One region of the Peribacillus sp. NPDC094092 genome, then DNA from elsewhere that is predicted to be linked to it. Evidence: riboswitches for the same ligand, from Rfam matches in the RefSeq annotation. Region 1 holds a riboswitch; each other region holds the start of a gene.
What was found. A riboswitch is a leader RNA that binds a small molecule or an ion and turns the genes downstream of it on or off. The one in region 1 is predicted to bind glycine.
Positions count from the first base shown of each region.

Region 2: it holds a riboswitch for glycine, as region 1 does, so the genes downstream of both, ACQKNS_RS21345 (amino acid permease) here and gcvT (glycine cleavage system aminomethyltransferase GcvT) in region 1, are expected to answer to the same signal.
Region 3: it holds a riboswitch for glycine, as region 1 does, so the genes downstream of both, ACQKNS_RS11930 (amidohydrolase) here and gcvT (glycine cleavage system aminomethyltransferase GcvT) in region 1, are expected to answer to the same signal.

Region 1 is NZ_JBNNUC010000002.1:1,030,240-1,037,172, forward strand. Features, by position in the region: gene ACQKNS_RS14005 (hypothetical protein) at 1-12, shown strand, start outside; gene comGF (competence type IV pilus minor pilin ComGF) at 1-439, shown strand, start outside; gene comGG (competence type IV pilus minor pilin ComGG) at 426-824, shown strand; gene ACQKNS_RS14020 (YqzE family protein) at 942-1,127, shown strand; gene ACQKNS_RS14025 (YqhG family protein) at 1,175-1,975, opposite strand; gene ACQKNS_RS14030 (DEAD/DEAH box helicase) at 1,953-3,641, opposite strand; glycine riboswitch at 4,018-4,105, shown strand; glycine riboswitch at 4,109-4,192, shown strand; gene gcvT (glycine cleavage system aminomethyltransferase GcvT) at 4,332-5,438, shown strand; gene gcvPA (aminomethyl-transferring glycine dehydrogenase subunit GcvPA) at 5,456-6,802, shown strand; gene gcvPB (aminomethyl-transferring glycine dehydrogenase subunit GcvPB) at 6,795-6,933, shown strand, end outside.
Region 2 is NZ_JBNNUC010000005.1:142,514-149,446, forward strand. Features, by position in the region: gene ACQKNS_RS21340 (amino acid permease) at 1-262, opposite strand, end outside; glycine riboswitch at 756-834, shown strand; gene ACQKNS_RS21345 (amino acid permease) at 1,043-2,380, shown strand; gene ACQKNS_RS21350 (DUF3311 domain-containing protein) at 2,673-2,873, shown strand; gene ACQKNS_RS21355 (sodium:solute symporter family protein) at 2,870-4,348, shown strand; gene argH (argininosuccinate lyase) at 4,482-5,972, opposite strand; gene ACQKNS_RS21365 (ABC transporter permease) at 5,988-6,933, opposite strand, start outside.
Region 3 is NZ_JBNNUC010000002.1:596,461-603,393, reverse strand. Features, by position in the region: gene ACQKNS_RS11935 (DNA translocase FtsK) at 1-49, opposite strand, end outside; gene ACQKNS_RS11930 (amidohydrolase) at 476-1,663, opposite strand; glycine riboswitch at 1,888-1,991, opposite strand; gene ACQKNS_RS11925 (DUF1444 domain-containing protein) at 2,148-2,954, opposite strand; gene ACQKNS_RS11920 (thioredoxin family protein) at 3,005-3,316, opposite strand; gene ACQKNS_RS11915 (hypothetical protein) at 3,427-3,933, opposite strand; gene ACQKNS_RS11910 (YtoQ family protein) at 4,057-4,506, shown strand; gene ACQKNS_RS11905 (GyrI-like domain-containing protein) at 4,598-5,467, opposite strand; gene ACQKNS_RS11900 (DUF84 family protein) at 5,586-6,107, opposite strand; gene ACQKNS_RS11895 (M42 family metallopeptidase) at 6,189-6,933, opposite strand, start outside.

The DNA.
Region 1 (6,933 bases):
GCGAAAAAATGATGGCTTTACGATGATCGAAATGCTTTTTTCTTTAATGATTTTAATCGCGACGTCCCTTTTTGTTCTGCAGCTTTTTTCTATCATTCACACCCAAATGGGGTTCGTTGATAAATTGCATCCTAAAGAGTGGGAGGTATTTACCATGCAAATGAAGCAGGAGGTCCGGAGTTCCAAAGATCAAGATGTAATGGGAAATAAATTATATTTGCTTTCAGCAGAGCAATTGTCATCGTTTGAACAATATGAAGATAAGGTTCGAAGACGAGTGAATGGCATGGGGCATGAGGTCATCTTGCAGAACATTTCGGAATTCCGGGTTGAAAAGGACGGCGGTGTCATTGTTATAAATATAACGGATAAAGCCGGGACCACTTTCAGTCGAAGATTTCACCCGTTCATCAGGAATGTTACGAATGTCAATGAATAATCAAAAAGGAGTCGTTTTCCCGATGGTCATGATTGTAGCGAGTGTTTTCATCATGTTCACGATACTAATGATAGACCAGTTCATCATTGATAAAAAGTTTTATAAAGAAGTGGAAGAATCACTTGTGGCCGACCATCTTGTCCATTTAGCCATCAAGGATGTGACGGAAGAGTGGGGCGAAGGCGAAGAGATCCCAAAAATCATCCAGGGGGAGATTTCATATCCCAATGGTGTGGTACGGTATTCCTTGATGAAACAAGAAGGTCCTTACGTATATATCGAGTTTTCTTCCACGACTAAAAATGATCGCGAGGGCAGGGTAATCATTCAATACGATAAAGAAGCGGGAAAAGTGAAAGAATGGTTGGAAAAGCAGGCTGTATAATGCGCAAGATCAACACCTTTTTAAAACGGAATGTGACAGGTTCACGTTTTCATGGAACAATCATAGGAATAAGAGGAGCGTAAACCGGGCATACTTTGCATTGGGTGATGATTTTATATGTCTACAAACGCTTATATTAAATATCTGACGCAGCAGCTTGTCGAGTATTTTAATTTGACGAAAAAGGAACGAAAAGAAAAGCGCCGGCATAGAAAAGAGGATAAAAACCATGGTATGTCCCATTGGTTTGGCATTGTCCCTTTTGCTTTGTCGATGTTCGTAAGGAAAAATATCAAAAAGTGAAACAGATGTCCCGAACTTAGGACATCTGTTTCTTTTTCGTTCTTTACTTATCCCAACGCTCTATCCGAAAGGTAAAATACTCCTCCGTTGATGATGGATATTCTGATGTTGGGTTCATATTGAGCTTTTAGTGCTTCTTTCTCGGTATGATAACTCTCACTTTTTTCGTCCATATCCTTGTAAAAATGCTCCAATAAATTCAAATCATTCTGCCAGCGCAGCATTGCTTCCTCCGCCCAGGAATGGTCATCATCCTCGAAACTGGTCCTGATGTATGTATCCAGTCTTGCCAATCCACTCTTGGGCATGATCAAAGGTGAAAGCGTAAAGGAGTAATCCGGTATTTTTGGGGTGACCTTAACCGGTAAAACCCGATGGTGGAACCCTTCCATGATTTCACCCGAGATTAAATTCAATCCGATCGACATGAAAGTATCTTTTTTACGGTCGCATTGATAGGATATTTTTACATTCAGGGTCAGCCAAGGATACAAAGGATTATTTCCGCCGCCTTTTAATGGAGGAGTATCCTCAAAAAGTCTAGTATACCCCGCCAGCTTTTTGGTTGATTGAATAATTTGATGTAGGCGTGGGGAGCCAAAATGAATCATTTCTCCCTTTAAATCGGATGGAGCCTGTTCTGGATCGGTAATGAAAGTCATCCGTGCTGGGTTCGGAACGCCACCTGTTTTTTCTAGATAATGCCAATAAAAGGGTCTATTCATCAATTCTTTATCCATTTCAATCGTCAATTGGACTGTAAGGTGGGTTGGTGCCTTATCCAGTATTTCACAATCGTTGGCCTTAAAGTAAGTTATTAAAAAATCATGAATTTCCCGTTGCTGCATGAACCTCACCTTCCTTCATTGATTGAGCGAATTGGATTAATGATGAAAAATTATCCATCTTGATTTTCATTTCGCCCTCTGTTTTGGACTCGCCGACCACATCGATTAAATATTCTTCAATGTTGTTAATATCCAGTTTGGTTAGAATATCATCCAATTCTCCAATTACTTTTTCGAATAAATTTATTTTTTCGTATAGTAACTTCAGAATATGTTCTTCCACTGTATTTTTCGTGGCAAAGTTATAAATCATCACATCTTCTTCCTGGCCAAGGCGGTGAATCCGTCCAATTCTCTGTTCGAGCCTCATGGGGTTCCATGGCAGGTCAAAATTAATCAAGTGATGGCAAAACTGCAGGTTTATCCCTTCCCCGCCAGCTTCTGTTGCAATTAATACCTGTATATTCTTTTGGAATAATTCTCTCATCCAGTCTTTCTTTCCGCGCTTAAAACCGCCTCGGAAAGGAACCGAAGAAATGCCATTCTGCTGTAGGTACCATTGGAGATATAGCTGAGTCGCCCGGTACTCGGTAAAGATGATCACTTTGTCATCAATTTTCTTTATCAGTTCCAAAGCTTTTTCAGCCTTGGAGTTCTGAACGGTTTCATTCACTTTAGAAAATAAATCATCAAGCTTTGCCAAAAAGTCAGGGGAAGGCTGATCATATTTTTCTTTCATATTCTTTAATGTATAAAAGACCGCCTCTCTGCTGCTGCATGCTTCCCTTTGGAGTGTGAGAGCCGAAAAGGCGCTTCCTTTCGATCCATCCGAAATAGGCTTGAATTTGGAAACAGCATCGTACAATGCCTGTTCCGTTGGAGAAAATTCAATGGTGATGGTTTCCACATGCCGTTTTGTCCATTCAATGCCAGTATCGGCCCGCCGGTTTCGAATCATGACAGTATTGACCAGTTCCTTTAGATGCTCATCTTCAATGATGTTCCGGCCTTTCCCCTTATACTTTTCCGAAAAGAGTGAGGCATTTCCCAAGTGGCCCGGTTTCAATAATGAAACGAGGTGGAAAATCTCCTCGACTTTATTTTGAATCGGAGTGGCTGTCAGGAGTAAACAAAATTTCTTTTTCAGATTTTGGACGAATTCATAGTTCTTCGTCTTATTATTTTTTAGTTTATGAGCTTCATCAATAATGATGAAGTCATATTCCTGGGTGAAAATGATATCTCGATGTGGAGCGCGTTTCGCTGTATCGATGGATGAAATGACCACATCACAGGAGTCCCAAACATAACTTTTTCTCTGAACGACTGCCGGTATATGAAACTTGGTATTCAATTCAAAAGCCCATTGTGTGACAAGGGAGGCTGGAACAAGGATCAATACTTTTTTTACAAGGCCCCTGATCATATACTCTTTCAGGATCAAGCCTGCTTCAATTGTTTTTCCGAGACCCACCTCATCAGCTAAAATGGCCTTTCCATTCATCTTTTCCACCACTTGCTTGGCTGCTTCCAATTGATGGGGAAGCGGGGTTAACTGCGGAAGGTGCTTGGGAGCCTGTAAACCTTCAAAATCAGGTATGATAAGATTTTCCTCCATTTGAACCGCCAACTTATAAAGCTCCCAATTTCCCCATGGACCGTCATTTTCCATTTTTTGCAGAAACTCGTCATTCCATTCAGAATTGAAGGATATATTGATTTTCATAGAAATAACTCCCTCTTAAATCATAATTTCCTTAATAAAAGGTCAAAAACCGAACATTTCGTATGTGAAGTGAGAAAAATATTTCTCTTCAAAAGATATTGCAGAGATAAGTTTCTTAGGGTAGGATATAAGTATATTTAGAAAATTCCAATTTCCAAACGCTACAAAGAATCTTTGAACATCGATTTTGCAGTTCGCGTTTTCTTAGTATGGGCTATAGGCTCCTAATTTATCCAAGATTACTGAAGGAGATCATTCAAACGGTTTCTAAGAAGTTTTAGGAGAATTGGCAGAGAATGCATTCAAGAAGCTCAAAGGTTTTACCGATGTTCGGGGCTATTACGCTTCCTTTCATTGGTAGACCATTCATATGCGGGTGAAGATAAGGGGAGAGACTACGGATGTAGCGCCGAAGGAGCAAACTTAGCAGTGAATCTCTCAGGCAAAAGAACTCTTATTGGACGCAACTCTGGAGAGCGCCGCCCGTTTTGGGACGGCCACCAAAGGGGAAAACCTATTACATAGGTAAACTTTCAGGTTTCAGGACAGAGAAAAAGCTCAAACGGGCTTTCTCTGTCCTTTTTTGTGCTTTTTTCACATCATGAATCAGGGTATGCCTGATGCGTAATGACAAGAAGCTTTTGATAATGAAGCCAATCAATTTTAAAAAAATCTGAAGGGGGTCATTTTTTGACCGATTTAAAAAGAACACCACTATTTGAGGTTTATCGTGAATACGGAGGTAAAACGATTGATTTTGGCGGCTGGGAACTACCTGTCCAATTTTCGGGTATAAAGGATGAACATGAAGCCGTACGTACAAAAGCGGGGTTATTCGATGTTTCCCATATGGGGGAAGTCGATGTTAAGGGTCCAGGGAGCGTTTCCTTTTTACAGAAGATGCTGACTAATGATCTTTCAAAGCTGCAACAGGGCGGCGCCCAATATACAGCCATGTGTTATGAAAACGGAGGCACGGTTGATGATCTTATCGTGTATAAAAGGGCTGAGGATGACTATTTGCTCGTGGTCAATGCAGCAAATACAGAAAAAGATTTCAATTGGCTGCAAGCTAATTTAACGGAAGATGTCCAAATTACGAATGTATCGAATAACTACACACAGCTGGCACTACAAGGACCGTCTGCAGAAAAGATCTTACAAAAACTATCGGGAAATACTGACTTAAGTGAAATTGGATTTTTCAAGTTCAAGGAAAATGTTCTGATTAACGGTATCTCCACGTTGGTATCCCGTACTGGATACACTGGTGAAGATGGTTTTGAAATATATAGCGACAGTGAAAATGGTCCTGCCCTTTGGAAGGCGATTATGGAAGCAGGAAAGGAAGAGGGGGTTCAGCCGATTGGTTTAGGTGCTCGTGATACCCTGCGTTTTGAAGCGAAACTGCCGCTGTATGGGCAGGAGCTTTCAGCAGATATCACCCCGATGGAAGCCGGTATTGGTTTTGCAGTAAAAGTGGATAAGGAAGTGGATTTTTTCGGGAAAGCCGTACTTGCTGAGCAAAAGGCGAAAGGAGCTCCCCGTAAGCTTGTGGGAATTGAAATGATTGACCGTGGCATTCCGCGTCATGGGTATAAGGTCTACAGCGGGGATAAAGTCATTGGGGAGGTCACGACCGGTACCCAATCACCGACGTTGAAGAAAAACGTGGGATTGGCACTTATCGATAAGGAATATTCGGTGCTGGATGCGGAAGTCGAAGTGGAAATCCGTTCCAAACGCTTGAAAGCCGTTATCATACAAACACCTTTTTATAAAAAACCACGTAAATAGAGGGGAATGGTCACTAGATGAAACATCGTTATTTACCCATGACAGAGCAAGATAAACAAGAAATGCTGGAAGCGATAGGGGTATCCACTGCACAAGAACTTTTCAATGATATCCCTGAAAGCGTTCGTTTTCAAGGAGAATACGATATCAAGCCTGCTAAATCGGAACCTGCATTAATGAAAGAATTATCAAGGCTTGCCGCCAAGAATGCGGACCTTAAAAACTATGCTTCCTTCCTCGGTGCGGGTGTCTATGACCATTACGCACCGGTCATCGTCGATCATGTTTTATCCCGTTCTGAGTTTTATACGGCTTATACACCCTATCAGCCTGAAATTTCACAGGGCGAGCTACAGGCAATCTTTGAATATCAAACGATGATATGTGAATTGACGGGCATGGATGTAGCTAACTCCTCCATGTATGACGGCGGGACGGCGCTAGCTGAAGCAGCCATGCTTGCTTCAGGCCAGACACGACGCAAGAAGATTCTCATTTCAGGAACCGTTCATCCTGAATCAAGGGAAGTCGTGAAGACATATGCCAAAGGGCAACGGGTGGAAGTGGTCGAAATTCCTTATCAAGACGGTGTGACGGATTTGGCTGCTTTAAGGGAATTGGCGAAGGATGACATTGCAGGAGTGATCGTACAATATCCGAACTTTTTTGGCCGTATCGAGCCATTGAAAGAAATGGAGGAAATCATTCATGGTGTCAAGTCCATGTTTATCGTTTCCAGTAACCCGCTTGCATTGGGAGCTTTGACATCCCCTGGTGCACTCGGTGCAGATATCGTCACGGGGGATGCCCAGCCATTTGGTATTCCAGCGGCATTTGGGGGACCTCATTGTGGATATTTTGCCGTTACCAATAAACTTGTTCGTAAAGTTCCGGGCCGGCTCGTCGGTCAAACGGTGGATGAAAATGGAAAAAGGGGGTTTGTACTGACCCTTCAAGCCCGTGAACAGCACATCCGCCGTGACAAAGCCACATCCAACATTTGTTCCAATCAAGCTTTGAATGCCTTGGCAGCTTCCGTTGCAATGACTGCGCTTGGGAAAAAGGGTGTCAAAGAAATGGCCGTGCAAAATATTCAAAAAGCGCATTATGCGAAAAAAGCACTGATGGCAAAAGGGGTGGAAGTGATATTCGACGGCCCTTCATTTAATGAATTCGTCATTAAACTTCCTGCTTCGTTTTCAGAAATCAATAAAAACCTTTTTGAAAAAGGGATGATCGGCGGCTTCGATTTAGGGACGGTTTATCCTGAGCTGAAAGACCATATGCTGGTCGCGGTAACAGAACTTAGAACAAAAGAAGAAATTGATGCACTAGCGCAGGAATTGGGGGATCAACATGAATAATCAAGATCAATCACTCATTTTTGAAATCAGTACTTCCGGACGAATCGGATACAGTCTGCCAGAAATGGATGTTGCAACTATTCCGCTAGAAGAAATTCTTCCTGCCGACTACATCCGTGAAGAGGAGGCAG
Region 2 (6,933 bases), on a different contig from region 1:
AACCTGCCAATGGATGTATATAGCTGCTTGCAAAGGTTGCAAAAGAACCTGTAGTCGGTTCTAAATATAGCATCTCACCCATGGAACGCATGATGAAAAATATAAAAATACCTGCGATTGCATAAGCAAGCATAACAGAGGGCCCGGTCCATTTGATAGTGCTTGCAGAACCCATGAATAACCCGACCCCTATGGTTCCGCCCAAAGCTATCATTTGAATATGTCTTGATTCCAGCCCTCTCTTTAATTCCTTGTTCGACATGATTAACTCCCCCAGATGCAATATCGGTAATGCTTTTCCATCCTTGCCACGAACACTCTCTTTTCATTAGGAATGCTATATCGTAATTAATATTACATAACACTTTAATTATGTTTTCTTATCTTATAATAGTAAATATTCTGTAAAAATACAATTGTATTTTTGAAAAAAACAGTTACCAATAATATCTTGTCGATTTTTCTAATCTAAGAATATCATTTTAAAAAAATGATATTCAGTATTTTATAATAGTGATCGTTCAAAAAGAGAACTTCTTCTTAAACCTTACGTTAAATACAGACCACAATTAAACGGCGGATAATGCCTGTTTTATTTCAAAAAAAATTGTTGACCTACGAAAAAATAGATGATAGAATTCCAATATTATTTTATAAGCATAATGAATGATCCAACAGTGGGAGATTATCACTGACAGACATTCCTTACAACCGCATACAAGCAAGCGATGAATGCTATGGATGACACTATAGCAGGAGCAGCTTCTGGAGAGACTGTACAAGATGCAGCGCCGAAGGATTCACAATCTCAGGCAAAAGGACAGAAGAGTAACGAATGATAGAATTGTTATTCTGAACCTTTTAAGAGATTGGTAGTATCCAATCTCTTTTTTTATTGTCCATTTTATGATTGGACTTTAAAACTACACTCTTGAAAACCAATGGAATAGGCAAGCAGGGCAAAAAATCACGTCCCTAACTCCAAGACCATGCCGGTTGAAATCATTCACTAACAAGACTATAAAAGACGGGGGCGTAAGAATTGGCTAAACAGGAATTAAAAAGAGATTTAAAAAATCGACATGTACAACTGATTGCAATAGGAGGAACCATTGGCACCGGTTTGTTTTTAGGATCCGGAAAAGCCATTCAATTGGCTGGACCTTCCATTATCTTCTCCTATCTGATAATAGGGATTGCCCTGTTTTTTGTGATGAGGGCGCTGGGCGAATTGCTATTATCCAATGCAGGTTATGCATCGTTCACTGAATTTGCAACCGAATATGTCGGTCCATGGGCTGGATTCGTGACAGGTTGGACATATTGGTTCTGTTGGATCATGACAGCAATGGCCGATATCATAGCTGTCGGTGTCTATATGCAATATTGGTTCGATATTCCTCAATGGATTCCGGCTCTAGTATGCCTAGTCATCCTATTAGGATTGAACCTATTGACCGTTAAGTTATTTGGCGAATTGGAATTCTGGTTTGCCATCATTAAAGTAATCACGATCATTGTCTTGATCATCGTAGGAATCATTCTTTTGATAATCGGCTTCAATACCAATACTGGTACGGTTTCCGTTACGAACCTATGGAATCATGGGGGCATGTTCCCCAATGGCATGTCCGGATTCCTATTATCTTTACAGTTGGTCGTCTTCTCATTTGTCGGCGTCGAATTGGTCGGGGTTTCCGCAGCGGAAACGGCGAACCCGAGAAAGAACATTCCATCTGCCATCAATAAAATCCCTGTCCGGATTTTACTTTTCTATGTTGGTGCCCTATTCGTCATTCTCTGTGTCAACCCATGGACACAACTTGATGCCACGAGCAGCCCATTTGTAGAGGTCTTTGCGTTAATCGGCATTCCTGTCGCTGCAGGAATCATCAACTTCGTCGTTTTGACATCCGCTGCTTCTGCATGCAACAGCGGTTTATTTTCAACAAGCCGAATACTCTATACGTTAAGCAGGAATGGCGAAGCTCCTGCTAAACTGGAAAAATTAAACAAGCAGGCTGTTCCAAGCAATGCCTTATTAACATCCACAATCGTTGTATCGATAGGGGCATTATTGAGCAAGCTGATACCGGAACAGGCATTTACCGTCGTGACGACCATCAGTGCCATCTGTTTCATTTGGGTATGGAGCATTATCTTGATTTCCCATATCAAATATTTGAAAACTAGGCCTGACCTAAGGGACGAATCGACTTTCAAGGCTCCTTTTACACCTTTTATCAATTACGCCATTTTAGGATTATTCCTATTCATCCTTATAGTCATGCTATTCGCCGAAGCTACACGACTATCACTGCTTTTGACCCCGATCTGGTTCATACTCTTGGTGATACTATATAACTATCGGAAAAAATAGAGCTAATGGAATAAAGCCTTGAATTCGATTCGGATTCAAGGCTTTATCCGTCTATGAAACACATCAAGAATAGGCAATTGGCGCATTTTTGCTAAAATATATCAGCCATCTGCATTAAATTTTATATCAAAATAGTGTAAGCTAATAGATATCATCGGACCTTTTCAAAAGAAGGAAAATCCGTCTTGCATGAATTTCCCTTCCCGATTTGGTTCACCCAGCCATCAGTGGCATTCAAGAATAAACCCCATTGATGGACGTTTCACTTATTTAAAACGAAGGGGTTTGTTTAATGAAGATTTTATATATCCTTACTCTAGTTCCTTTTATAGGCATACTAGGATTTCTACCTTTTGTTAATAAAATAGAACCATATGTATTAGGGATGCCTTTCAATATGTTCTGGATGGCGATGTGGGTGGTCCTTACCTCTGCCATATTGGGCATCATGTATAAGCTGGATCCCAGGAATCGGGAAGGTGACCAGGAATGAATATTGCTCTCTTAATCATTTTGGCATTTTTACTTCTATCGATATTTTTAGGGATACGCTCTTCAAAAGGAAAAGATATGGACTTGGAACAATGGACGGTGGGCGGACGCGGCTTTGGTGCGATTTTCGTCTTTCTGCTGATGGCCGGGGAAATCTATACGACCTTCTCCTTCCTTGGCGGCAGCGGCTGGGCATATGGCAAGGGCGCACCCGCTCTATATGTTCTAATTTACATTACTTTGTCTTACGTATTATCCTATTGGCTCCTTCCGGAAATATGGAAATATGCCAAAGAAAATAAACTGATGTCCCAATCCGATTTCTTTGTGAGCAAATATAAGAGTCCCAGTTTAGGAATTTTGGCTGCACTTGTCGGTGTCGTGTCGATGATTCCAGTGATCGTCGTGCAGCTGAAAGGGTTGGGAATCATTGTCTCAGAAGCATCCTATGGTGCCATCTCAATGTCCCAGGCAGTTTGGATGGGGGCGATCGGTCTTACCTTATATGTGATGATCTCCGGTATACACGGTTCAGTTTGGACAGCGGTCATTAAAGATATCATGATGGTCGCCATAATAGGATTTTTGGGGATTTATCTGCCGATCCATTACTTTGGCGGATTTCAGCCGATGTTTGAAGCGATTGATGCGGCCAAACCTGGTTTTCTAAAGTTCCCTGACCAGGGACTTAGCTTATCATGGTTCATCTCCACCGTAATATTGCTCGTATTCGGTTTCTATATGTGGCCACAAGTTTTCAGTGCAGTCTATTCAGCACGCAGCGGCAAGGTATTTCGTAAAAATGCCATCATTAGCCCTTTATATACACTCATGCTGTTATTCGTTTTTTTCGTTGGGTTTACAGCTATATTGAAAGTGCCAGGACTCGTGGGGGCAGATGCAGACCTCTCATTGCTTCGCCTTTCGATCGAGACCTTTGATCCATGGTTTATAGGCATAATCGGCGGAGCTGGATTGTTGACCGCATTGGTGCCGGGATCCATGCTATTGATGAGCGTCGCTACACTGCTCGCGAAAAACGTCTATAAGGCATTTGCACCTGCAGTATCCGATCGCCACGTTGTACGATTGGCAAAGTTCCTTGTTCCGGTCATTGCCCTTATAGCCGTCTACTTCACCTTAAACGGCGGCGAAACGATGTCAGCATTAATTCTTATGGGATACAGTCTCATCACACAGCTATTCCCGTCCCTTCTCTTTAGTCTGAAGAAGAATAATCCCATCAATAAATATGGTGCAATCGCAGGCATCATCACCGGATTATTCATTGTAATCTGCATTACACTCAGCTCTTCAACTATAGGAACCTTGTTTCCATCCTTCCCGCAAGCAGCGAAAGATTTGAATGTGGGAATCATCGCCTTGGCGGTCAATTTCATTGTGATGATCACGGTAAGTCTTGCTTTCAGAAAGCACACAGTTCGTTTGGAACCTAAATCCGTTAACGATATATGAAACACTCTCTTATGCTGGTTATTTTGGCTAATGAAACAATAGAAGAACAACGAAAGGCTCAGTCAAAAGACTGAGCCTTTCTTTTCTTCATGGGTTTGGAGCAAATACTCGTGAATTTCATGCCCGTTAAAATTCATTTTTTGTAATCCACTAAAGCCTTCCTGCCGTCATTCATCGCTTTAACGATTCCCTTATATTCATGCAGCTGTTGATCCAGTTTTTGTTTTCTATTTACAATCATCCGCGTAACCTCTTTCGGGCTGGGTCCGCCTTGAACGCTTCTAATCTCCACAAAGTATTCGGGAGAGATGATCTTTTTCCATTCGTCTTCAGTTAAATTGACTGCAACGAATTCATTGATGATCTTGTTGATGTCTTGTGTATCCCAATCATAAAGCTCTTTCCCTTCACCAATCGACCGTTTTGCAATATGACTGGCGATGGCATGAGCTTTTCTAAATGATATTTCGTAATCTCTTGAGAGGGTATCCGCTAATTCAGTAACCGTTATACTTGATTTTGCAGCCATTTTCTTTGCATGTTCTTCATTAACTTTCAACGTCGATATGACGGCATACATTAGTTTCATTACACGTCCTGCATTCGAAAAAGCTCGATATAAATGCGGCTGTAAATCATCTTCCGTATCGACGATATCACCAAATGGTGTATTGTGGATCATATTCATTGCAGCGAGTGCATCACCATACGCACTGCTAGCAATCGAACGGGAATGTTCAATGGAAACTGGGTTTCTTTTTTGCGGCATGATGCTGCTCACTTGAACATAAGGATCGGCCACATGAAATGTACCAAACTCCCTTGTCACATGCTGCAGGAAATCTTGAATCCATCTCCCTGTATTGACCATGCACGTCATGATGGCCGTCGCGGTTTCCAATAAATAATCCGCCCCGCCTATCGAGTCATAGGAATTCTCGATCACCGAATCAAACCCAAGCAGTTCCGCAGTACGGTTCCTACTGATCGGAAAACCGGTGGTCGTTAACGCGGCAGCGCCCAAAGGAGATTGGTTAACCGTTTCATAGGCTGCCCATAACCGGCCAATATCCCGTTGGAGCACATCATAAATGGCTAAGAAGTAATGCCCTATCGTAGTCGGCTGAGCCGGTTGGGTATGCGTGTAACCAGTTATATAGGTTTCTGTATGTTTTTCAGCCTGCACCAAGAATGCCTCACTCAAATGGCTTGCATAGCCAATCAATTGGAGCAGATGACCTCTCAACACAAGCCGGTACATCGCGACTCCCATATCGTTACGACTGCGGCCGATATGAATCTTCCCTGCAAGTTCATGACCGATTTCCTCACCGATCTTTGCCTCCATCATGAAAAATAAGTCTTCGAATTGGGGCTGATAGGTTAACTGCTTGAGATCTGTTTTGGCCACTTTCCGAATCCCATCAAGCATGGTTTTCGCCTCTTCTTCTTTAATGATCTTTTGTTCCGAAAGCATGATGACATGCGCCCGATGAATATCGAACATTGCATGAAATAAGTAATCTCTTTGATCATTAAAAACAGGCATCAGAAGCTCTCTAGCATATGTTTTTCCTGGAAAGACACTACCTTCATCTTTGATAAATTCTTCAAGCCTGCTCATCTTTAAACCCCCAAATTATAAAGCTTTTTCCGCTTTGATTCCAAAAAACTTGTTTGAAATAAAGAGAACGATTACAATCAGCGTGATTTGAATCATCCCATAGGCAGCTGCCTGCCCCATATTGAACATTCGAAGCTGATTCATGATTTCAATGGATATGGGCCTGTTTGAAATCGTATACAACAGGACCGATGTCGGGAATTCACCCACGGATTCGATAAATGCCAATAATGTACCTGATAAAACGCCTGGCATAATAATCGGAAAAATGACCTTTCTGAAGGTATAAAACCACTTCGCTCCCAAATTTCTGGCTGCTTCTTCAATCGAATCATCGAGCTGCTCCAGAACGGCGTTAGTCGAGCGGACAACGAGTGGAATATGTCTGACGAAATAGGCAAGAGGCAAAATCCAAAATGTCCCTACCAATATTTGACCGAAAGAAAAAACGCTAGGTTCATTGAATGCGAATATCAAGTTCATCCCTATGACCGTTGCAGGCAACGCCCAAGGAATCATGACAAGAATATCGACAAAGCTTTTCCCGACGAATTTCCGTTTGACAAGCACATAGGAAGCTATGACCCCGAACACCAGATTTGCCAACGTTGCAATAACCGCCATCAATAAACTATTTCGTAACGGTTTGAAGATATTGGGATCTTCAAACAAAAGCCTGTAATTTTCCACATTAAATACTGTTGGGTACGTTTGAAAAGTCCAGGTTCCATCCGGCACAAGTGAAAGCAAAAGAATCGTAAAGTGCGGTAATAGCAAAATAATTACACCAATGATGCCCGTTACGACCATCACCCATTTCATGATCGGGTTCTTCACTTCACTCCTGTGTGCCCCAATCCCTTTCGAAGCCATTCGATAATCTTTCCTATTCTGATACCAACGCATGAATAATAGAAATGAAATCGAAACGATGGATAGAATGACGGATTGTGTAGCGGCA
Region 3 (6,933 bases), 430 kb from region 1:
TAATTTCCTCTGCTTGGAACCATTTTTTCATCTTATTTAGCCATTTCAAAACTATCACTCTTTCTACATCTGTAGTTATGTAACTAATTCTACCAGTTATTTTAAAAATATCGAGAAAATTTAAGCTGAATTGGGAGCAGTATCTATTTTTTTATCGCATTCTTACTATACTTAACGTTGTTCGCAGAACTCCTACCCTATTAAACCCCTTCTGGAATGAGTTTAAACCTATCCATTGCGTAATAACATTAGCCCCTAGTCTACTATTTAAATAAAACACCGCTGTTAAATCGCGTTTACAAAGAGATTAAGTTTTCATGCAGCCTTGGAAGCAGACTGCCAATCCATTGAAACATCCTTCATGAAACCGCCGGCGGCACCCAACACCTGCCGCAACCCATAAAACACCGTTCGTTAATACCGAACGGTGTTTTGTGGGTTTCTGCGTTTTTTTTGCAAACAAAGACCAAAGGGACTATTTCCATTCATAAAAACTGCATACAACCTGCGCCACTGATTTGGAAGCGATTAATAGGGCCTCTTCATCAATGTCGAATTTAGGATGGTGATTGAAATAGGCCTTCTCCACCCCTTTCGGTTTACAGCCAATGTAAAAGAAGCAGCCAGGAATCTTTTCTGCATAATACGAAAAATCTTCCGAACCTGAGAAAACCGGAAATTCCACAACATCCTTAATATCTTTGTCATCCATGCTTTCGAGGCTGTTTTTCACGAATCCAGTCAGTTCAGGGTCATTATATAACGGAGGATAATCGGGCACATATGAAAGCTCGCACTGAACATCAAATTCCATTTCTATCCCTTTAACGATCCGGTGGATTTCCTTATCGATCAGCTGTTGGGTCTCTGCCGTCATATAACGGACATCCCCTTCAATTTCTATACGATCTTTAATGACATTAAAGCTTCCCTTTCCATCGAAGGAGCCGATTGTGACTACACCCATATCAAAAGGGTTCAAGCGACGGCTGATTACGGTTTGTACGGCTGTCACGAAATGGGCGCCTGCCACAATGGTATCATTAGCCATATGCGGGGAGGAACCATGGCCGCCCACACCCTTTATAGCTAATTTGAAATAGGTCCGCCCAGCCATCGAGTAGCCGCCGCGATACCCGACGACCCCTGCTGGATGTGAAGGGAATAAATGGATTCCGAAGACAGCGTCCAGTTCATCCAAAACCCCTGATTCCATGATGCTTTTTGCTCCGCCAGGGGGTGTTTCTTCTGAATGTTGATGAATTATTTTGATCGTACCTGGCAGGGAATCTTTCAGCTCAATGATGCAGTCTGCCAGTACCAATAAATAAGCGGTATGCCCATCGTGTCCGCAGGCATGCATGACACCTTCATTTTTTGAACGGAACGGAACCTCCGTTTCTTCTGTAATCGGCAGTGCATCGAAATCGGCACGGAGACCTATCGTTTTCCCTGGTTTTCCGCCTTCGATCGTCACGATGATCCCTAATCCATTTCCTACATTCGTTTGAATCGATACATCTTTCCCCTTATAAAAATCAAGGATATATTTTGCCGTTTTCTCTTCTTTGAAGGATAGCTCCGGATTCTCGTGTAAATGGCGGCGGATTTGAACCATTTCCCCTTTACGGGCTTCCAGCATGTTCATTAATTTGCTTTTCACATTCACGATTATTCTCCCCCATTATTTCAAGTTGATTGGCATATTAGTTAGTTCCATGTACGCTGCAAACCTTCTGTATGCAAAAAGCCAAATGAAAAAGGACAGAGCAGGGTTGCGCAAACTTACCGCTCCCTTCTCTGTCCTTTCACCTGAGAATTCAACTCCATTTTGATCATGGAGATTTCCCCGTTGGCGGCCCACTTCCTGCGCGCTCTCCAGAGTTGCGTCCAGCTGCGGTTCCATTTACCTGAGAGATTTGCTCCAAGGGATATTTTTGGAACTTGCTCCTTCGGTGGCTCAATGCTTTGCACTCTCCCACAACGTTCATCCGCTTGTTCTATTGTTTTATTCCATATTTTCAAAATATTACAATTACATTATCGCCGATAAAAAAATAAATATCAACTCCAAGAATCATAAACTCTATTAAACTTTAAAAGGACCGGTATCAGATGCTGACACGGTCCTTTTGTGATTCCATATATTATTGTTCGCGCTTTTTGTTTTTACCCATAATGAAGATGGGCTCCAACTCATTTTCTTCGTAAAGAAATGATAGAGCCGTTATCGGAACATGACCGCTGGCAAAGAAGCTCATCGCCATTTGCGCAAGTATATCATAGCCCGTATCATTCTTCACATCGGCAATGATGATGACATCCTGATGGGGAATGGCCACAGCCATGGTTCCCTCGATCTTAGCCTTGATTTCCCGTAGCCATGATTCATTCAGGATCCTGCTGGCATCATATCCATCATTCGTGTTCAAAAAATAAAATGCATTACCCGCAACGATATCCGACTTCATTTCAGTGGAGAGGGAACGGGCATTAAAAAGGGCAATTTCACGGATCTTGTCACCCTGCCAATTTTCCCGTTGAATCATCTTTTCGTCTATAAGACGGTAGGTTTTACCTAAATCAAGGGCATAAAAAATCCGGGTTTCAGCCGTATGCTCATCGAATAAAAATGGATTTCCTTCTTCCGATTCCATTGGAAAGGAGGTCGAGCGGATGACTGGGAAAATGAATTTCTCCTTGCCTTCCATGCTGTGTTCTCCCCCCATCACATTCAGGGCCTCTTCCACGTAATAGATTATTTCATCGATGGCCTTTTCCTGTACGTTTTCATAGTTGGCAAGTACAGGAGGCAACTCGATGGTTATTCCCTTCCCGGTCTTCACATTTTCCACCCGTAACGTATCTTGCTTGCTATCGAATTTGAATGTGCGATTTTCATCTTTTAAACGTTCCTTCAGGATATTCTTCAGCTTCGTGCTGTCCATTTTCATGACTGACCCTCCTCTTCATTGAAAAATCCCCAGCGAGAAGGGGAAATTGATTATAGTGATTGTATGAATTCCTCAATTTGTTCTTGCGTTTTGCGATCTTTGCTTACGAATCTGCCTAGCTCTTTTCCATTATCGTACGCGATGAAACTTGGTATACCGAATACATCATTCGCCGCACACACATCGATGAATTCATCACGGTCCACATGAATGAATGTAAAGTCAGGAAATTTCGTTTCAATCTCCGGCATGATCGGTTCGATTACACGGCAATCTCCACACCATGTCGCTGAAAAAAGAAAGATATGCTTTCCTTCATTTTTCAATGCATCATATTGTTCAACGGTTTTTAAATTTTCCATTTGAATATTCCTCCTGCTCTAAATGACACCTTAGTTTTTATAAACCCATCATACCAGACTCTCCTGAAATCAACCATTAATACGGATCGGATGAACGGCCGTGGCAAAGCTTATTTCTGGGGCACGGATGAAACGATTTCCATCATTTGTTTCGCATCGGCTTTTAGTTGGTCTTTATCCGTTTCGGTTGTCAGCTTCACCCCGCCGATCCCCACTGCAAGCTCATACTTTTCTTTCGGTATCTCTTTGATCGAGATAAAGCCGAATTTATCATCAGTCTGAAAAGAATGCAGCATTACATTTTGATCATCTTGTTCCTTTATCGCCAAATATAACACGGAGCTGTCTTCTTTTTCATTTGGATTGACAAATAATATATAAATCTTATCACCTTTTTGTAAAATCAAATTATTATCATGTTCTTCCACTACTTTAAAATCCTTTGGCAGATAGACCTGAATTAGCCCCGCCTCTTGATTGGGCTGTTTTTCATCGTCACGAAAAGCCACTTCAGCAGCCTTCATTGCCTTTTCGGTTTGTCTCTCGATACCTGAGCAGCCCGTGATCAAACTGCTTATCAACAGGAAAACAAGGATATTCTTATTCGATAAAGCCATCGTCATCCCTCCAGCCGTCTCTTTTACTACCATATGGATAATATTATCCTTATTTACGGAATTCATCCATTTTCTAAAAAACATGGTACAATGAAAGCAATTTTAATACCAAGGAGGAAAACAATGAAGTTAACCGTGTATCTTGCTGGGGAGATCCATTCGAATTGGAGAAGTGAGCTGAGAGATAAGGCCGCTGCACTAAAGCTTCCTCTAGAATTTGTCAGTCCTATGGAAAATCATGAACGCTCCGATAATATCGGTGAAGATATCCTCGGGGAACAGCCGAATCCCATCCTGAAGGATGCGGCCGCTTCCCAAATCAATAATTTGCGGACAGGTCTTTTGTTGAAAAAAGCTGATCTGGTCGTCGCACTGTTTGGGGAGAAATATAAACAGTGGAATACTGCCATGGACGCAAGCACTGCCATATCCCTGGGAAAACCGCTTATTTTGATTCGTCCGGAATCCCATCACCATGCCTTAAAGGAATTATCGGAAAAGGCGAGTGTCACGGTAGAATCCGTGAACCAAGCCATGAAGGTGCTTTCTTATATTTTTGAAGAAGGGCTGTAAATCGTCCAGCTCAAGTATGAAGACTCATTGATCAAGAAACGAAAAAAAGCTTGCAGGGTCTCCCCTGCAAGCGAAAAACGATTTTTTTATCTTACCCCTTTTTAATGGGAATCCAAATTTCGGAGTAATAGTCGGGATTTGAAGCGTCATCATTCGCATATACTTCCAATTCTGGAGTTCCGGCATGTTGATACCCGCTGGTAGGGAACCATTCGGAAAAAATTCGTTTCCAAGCTTGTTGGATGGCATCAGGCATAGGTCCGTGAACTTCGAATGCAACCCACTTGGAAGCCGGTATCGTAAGGGTTGAAAACTCTTCAGGCACTTTCCCGGCATACTCTGCACCTATCCAATAATCCATCGTTTCATTCTTTTCCATCGCCCGCTTATCGACACATACACCAATCAAGCCATCTATTTGGCCATTGTTCAACTTCGCCAACCTATCTCCCGTTCCATCCGAATTCACTTTCTCCCACAACTTTGGAATGCCGATCAAGTTCTCTTCATGAACCAAGGAAAACTCTTGCTTGATTCCGATCAATTGAAAGGAATCCCTTTCAAGGATATTATATTTCATCGGTTTTTCCCCTTTCAGGATCACCTGTATCACCAGGCGTTCATAGAATTTCAGCTTCCCCATATACTTTCGGGCTTCGCTTGGGGATACCCCATGCTGCCTCCGAAAAGCTTTTGAGAATGCCTCGGGGGTGTCATAGCCATACTTGTAGGCTAAATCAATGACCTTGCCATTTGTTGATGAAATCTCCTGGGCCGCTAAGGTCAGTCTTCGACGACGGATGTAGTCACCAATGGTTATATCCGTTAAAATGGTGAATGTCCTCTGAAAATGAAAAGCTGAGGCATTCGCCTGCCGGGAAATGCTCTCGATCGGCAGGTCCTCCAATAAGTGCTCCTCGATATATTCGATGGCCTTTTGGATTGATTCAACCCACCCCATTTCGCTCCCCCCTTGTCACTATACTAGCAAGGCCGCTCAATAAAATCCTGTCCGTTCCTGCTCTGTTTTGGCAGTGTTCGTTTCCATCATTCGAAACCCGCATTTCCATGACCGTGATTCAAAAATCCTGCTTTTTCATTTTCAGTCTATACTCGTGTTGACCGGCTAGCATCCTCATGATATGAAGGAACATTTCCCCCCTGGTGATTCGCTCATTTGTAAATACGCCGATCGCACCTTCCTTTTTGCTAATGTTCTCTTGCCTTGTGAAGGCGTCCATCACCGGGCCCAGCTCTTCACCTTCCAGCAGTTTCTCAGCAACAATTCCCGGAACTGGGATTCTCGCTCCGGCAGCTACAAAGACCTCACCGTCCCTTGTTGCCATTGCACCCCAATTACATAGAAACAGGGCTTGTCCCATTTTCACGACACCGCCTTCAAGCCCGATACCCATTTCGGCATCACTGTGAATCAAGCAGTTCCTAGCACGTGTCATTGCCCCCTCCATCGTTTCCTCGTCTGAAAAAGGCTGTTCGGGGACCCCGCTCTCCACTTGAAGCGACATGATTTCGGCATCTTCATATACACCAAGCACAGCACCTACTTTCGCCGGATTCTTACTGCCTACTGCAATTTTCAATATAATTCCCTTCCTTCTATGTAAAAAAAGCTGATGGAAAAGGATCCATGACTGCATCCCTTTCCATTTCAGCTTCCTCCATCAACCGTTATTAATCAAGGTCTCGAATGTCGTTTTATCACAGGAACGAACCAATTTCCCAATCAGTTCACGTGCAGCGGCATAATCATCAATATGAATCATGGATGCATGTGTATGAATATAACGGGAACAAATGCCAATCACCCCGCTTGGAATGCCTTCGTTTGCAATATGGACTTGCCCTGCATCCGTTCCTCCTTGGGAAACGAAATATTGATATGGAATCTCATTCGACTCGGCCGTATCAAGGATGAATTCCCTCATGCCGCGATGAGTGACCATCGAACGATCGAAAATGCGGAGCAGTGCCCCTTTTCCTAGCTGGCCAAATTCACTTTTACTGCCGGACATATCGTTCGCCGGACTTGCATCCAAAGCGAAGAAAAGATCCGGTTTGATCATATGTGCTGCAGTTTGCGCACCCCGTAATCCGACTTCCTCCTGGACGGTTGCCCCGGAATATAGGATATTCGGTAACGTTTCACCTTTTAAATCCTTTAACAATTCAATCGCAAGTCCGCAGCCGTAACGGTTATCCCACGCTTTTGCGAGGATTTTCTTCTCATTGGCCATAGGGGTGAATGGACAAATCGGTACAATCTGCTGACCTGGCTTAATACCGATTCTCTTCACATCTTCCTTATCATCCGCCCCGATATCAATCAGCATATTTTTGATATCCATTGGTTTTGAGCGTTGCGATTCATCAAGCAAATGGGGAGGAATCGAACCGATGACACCAATG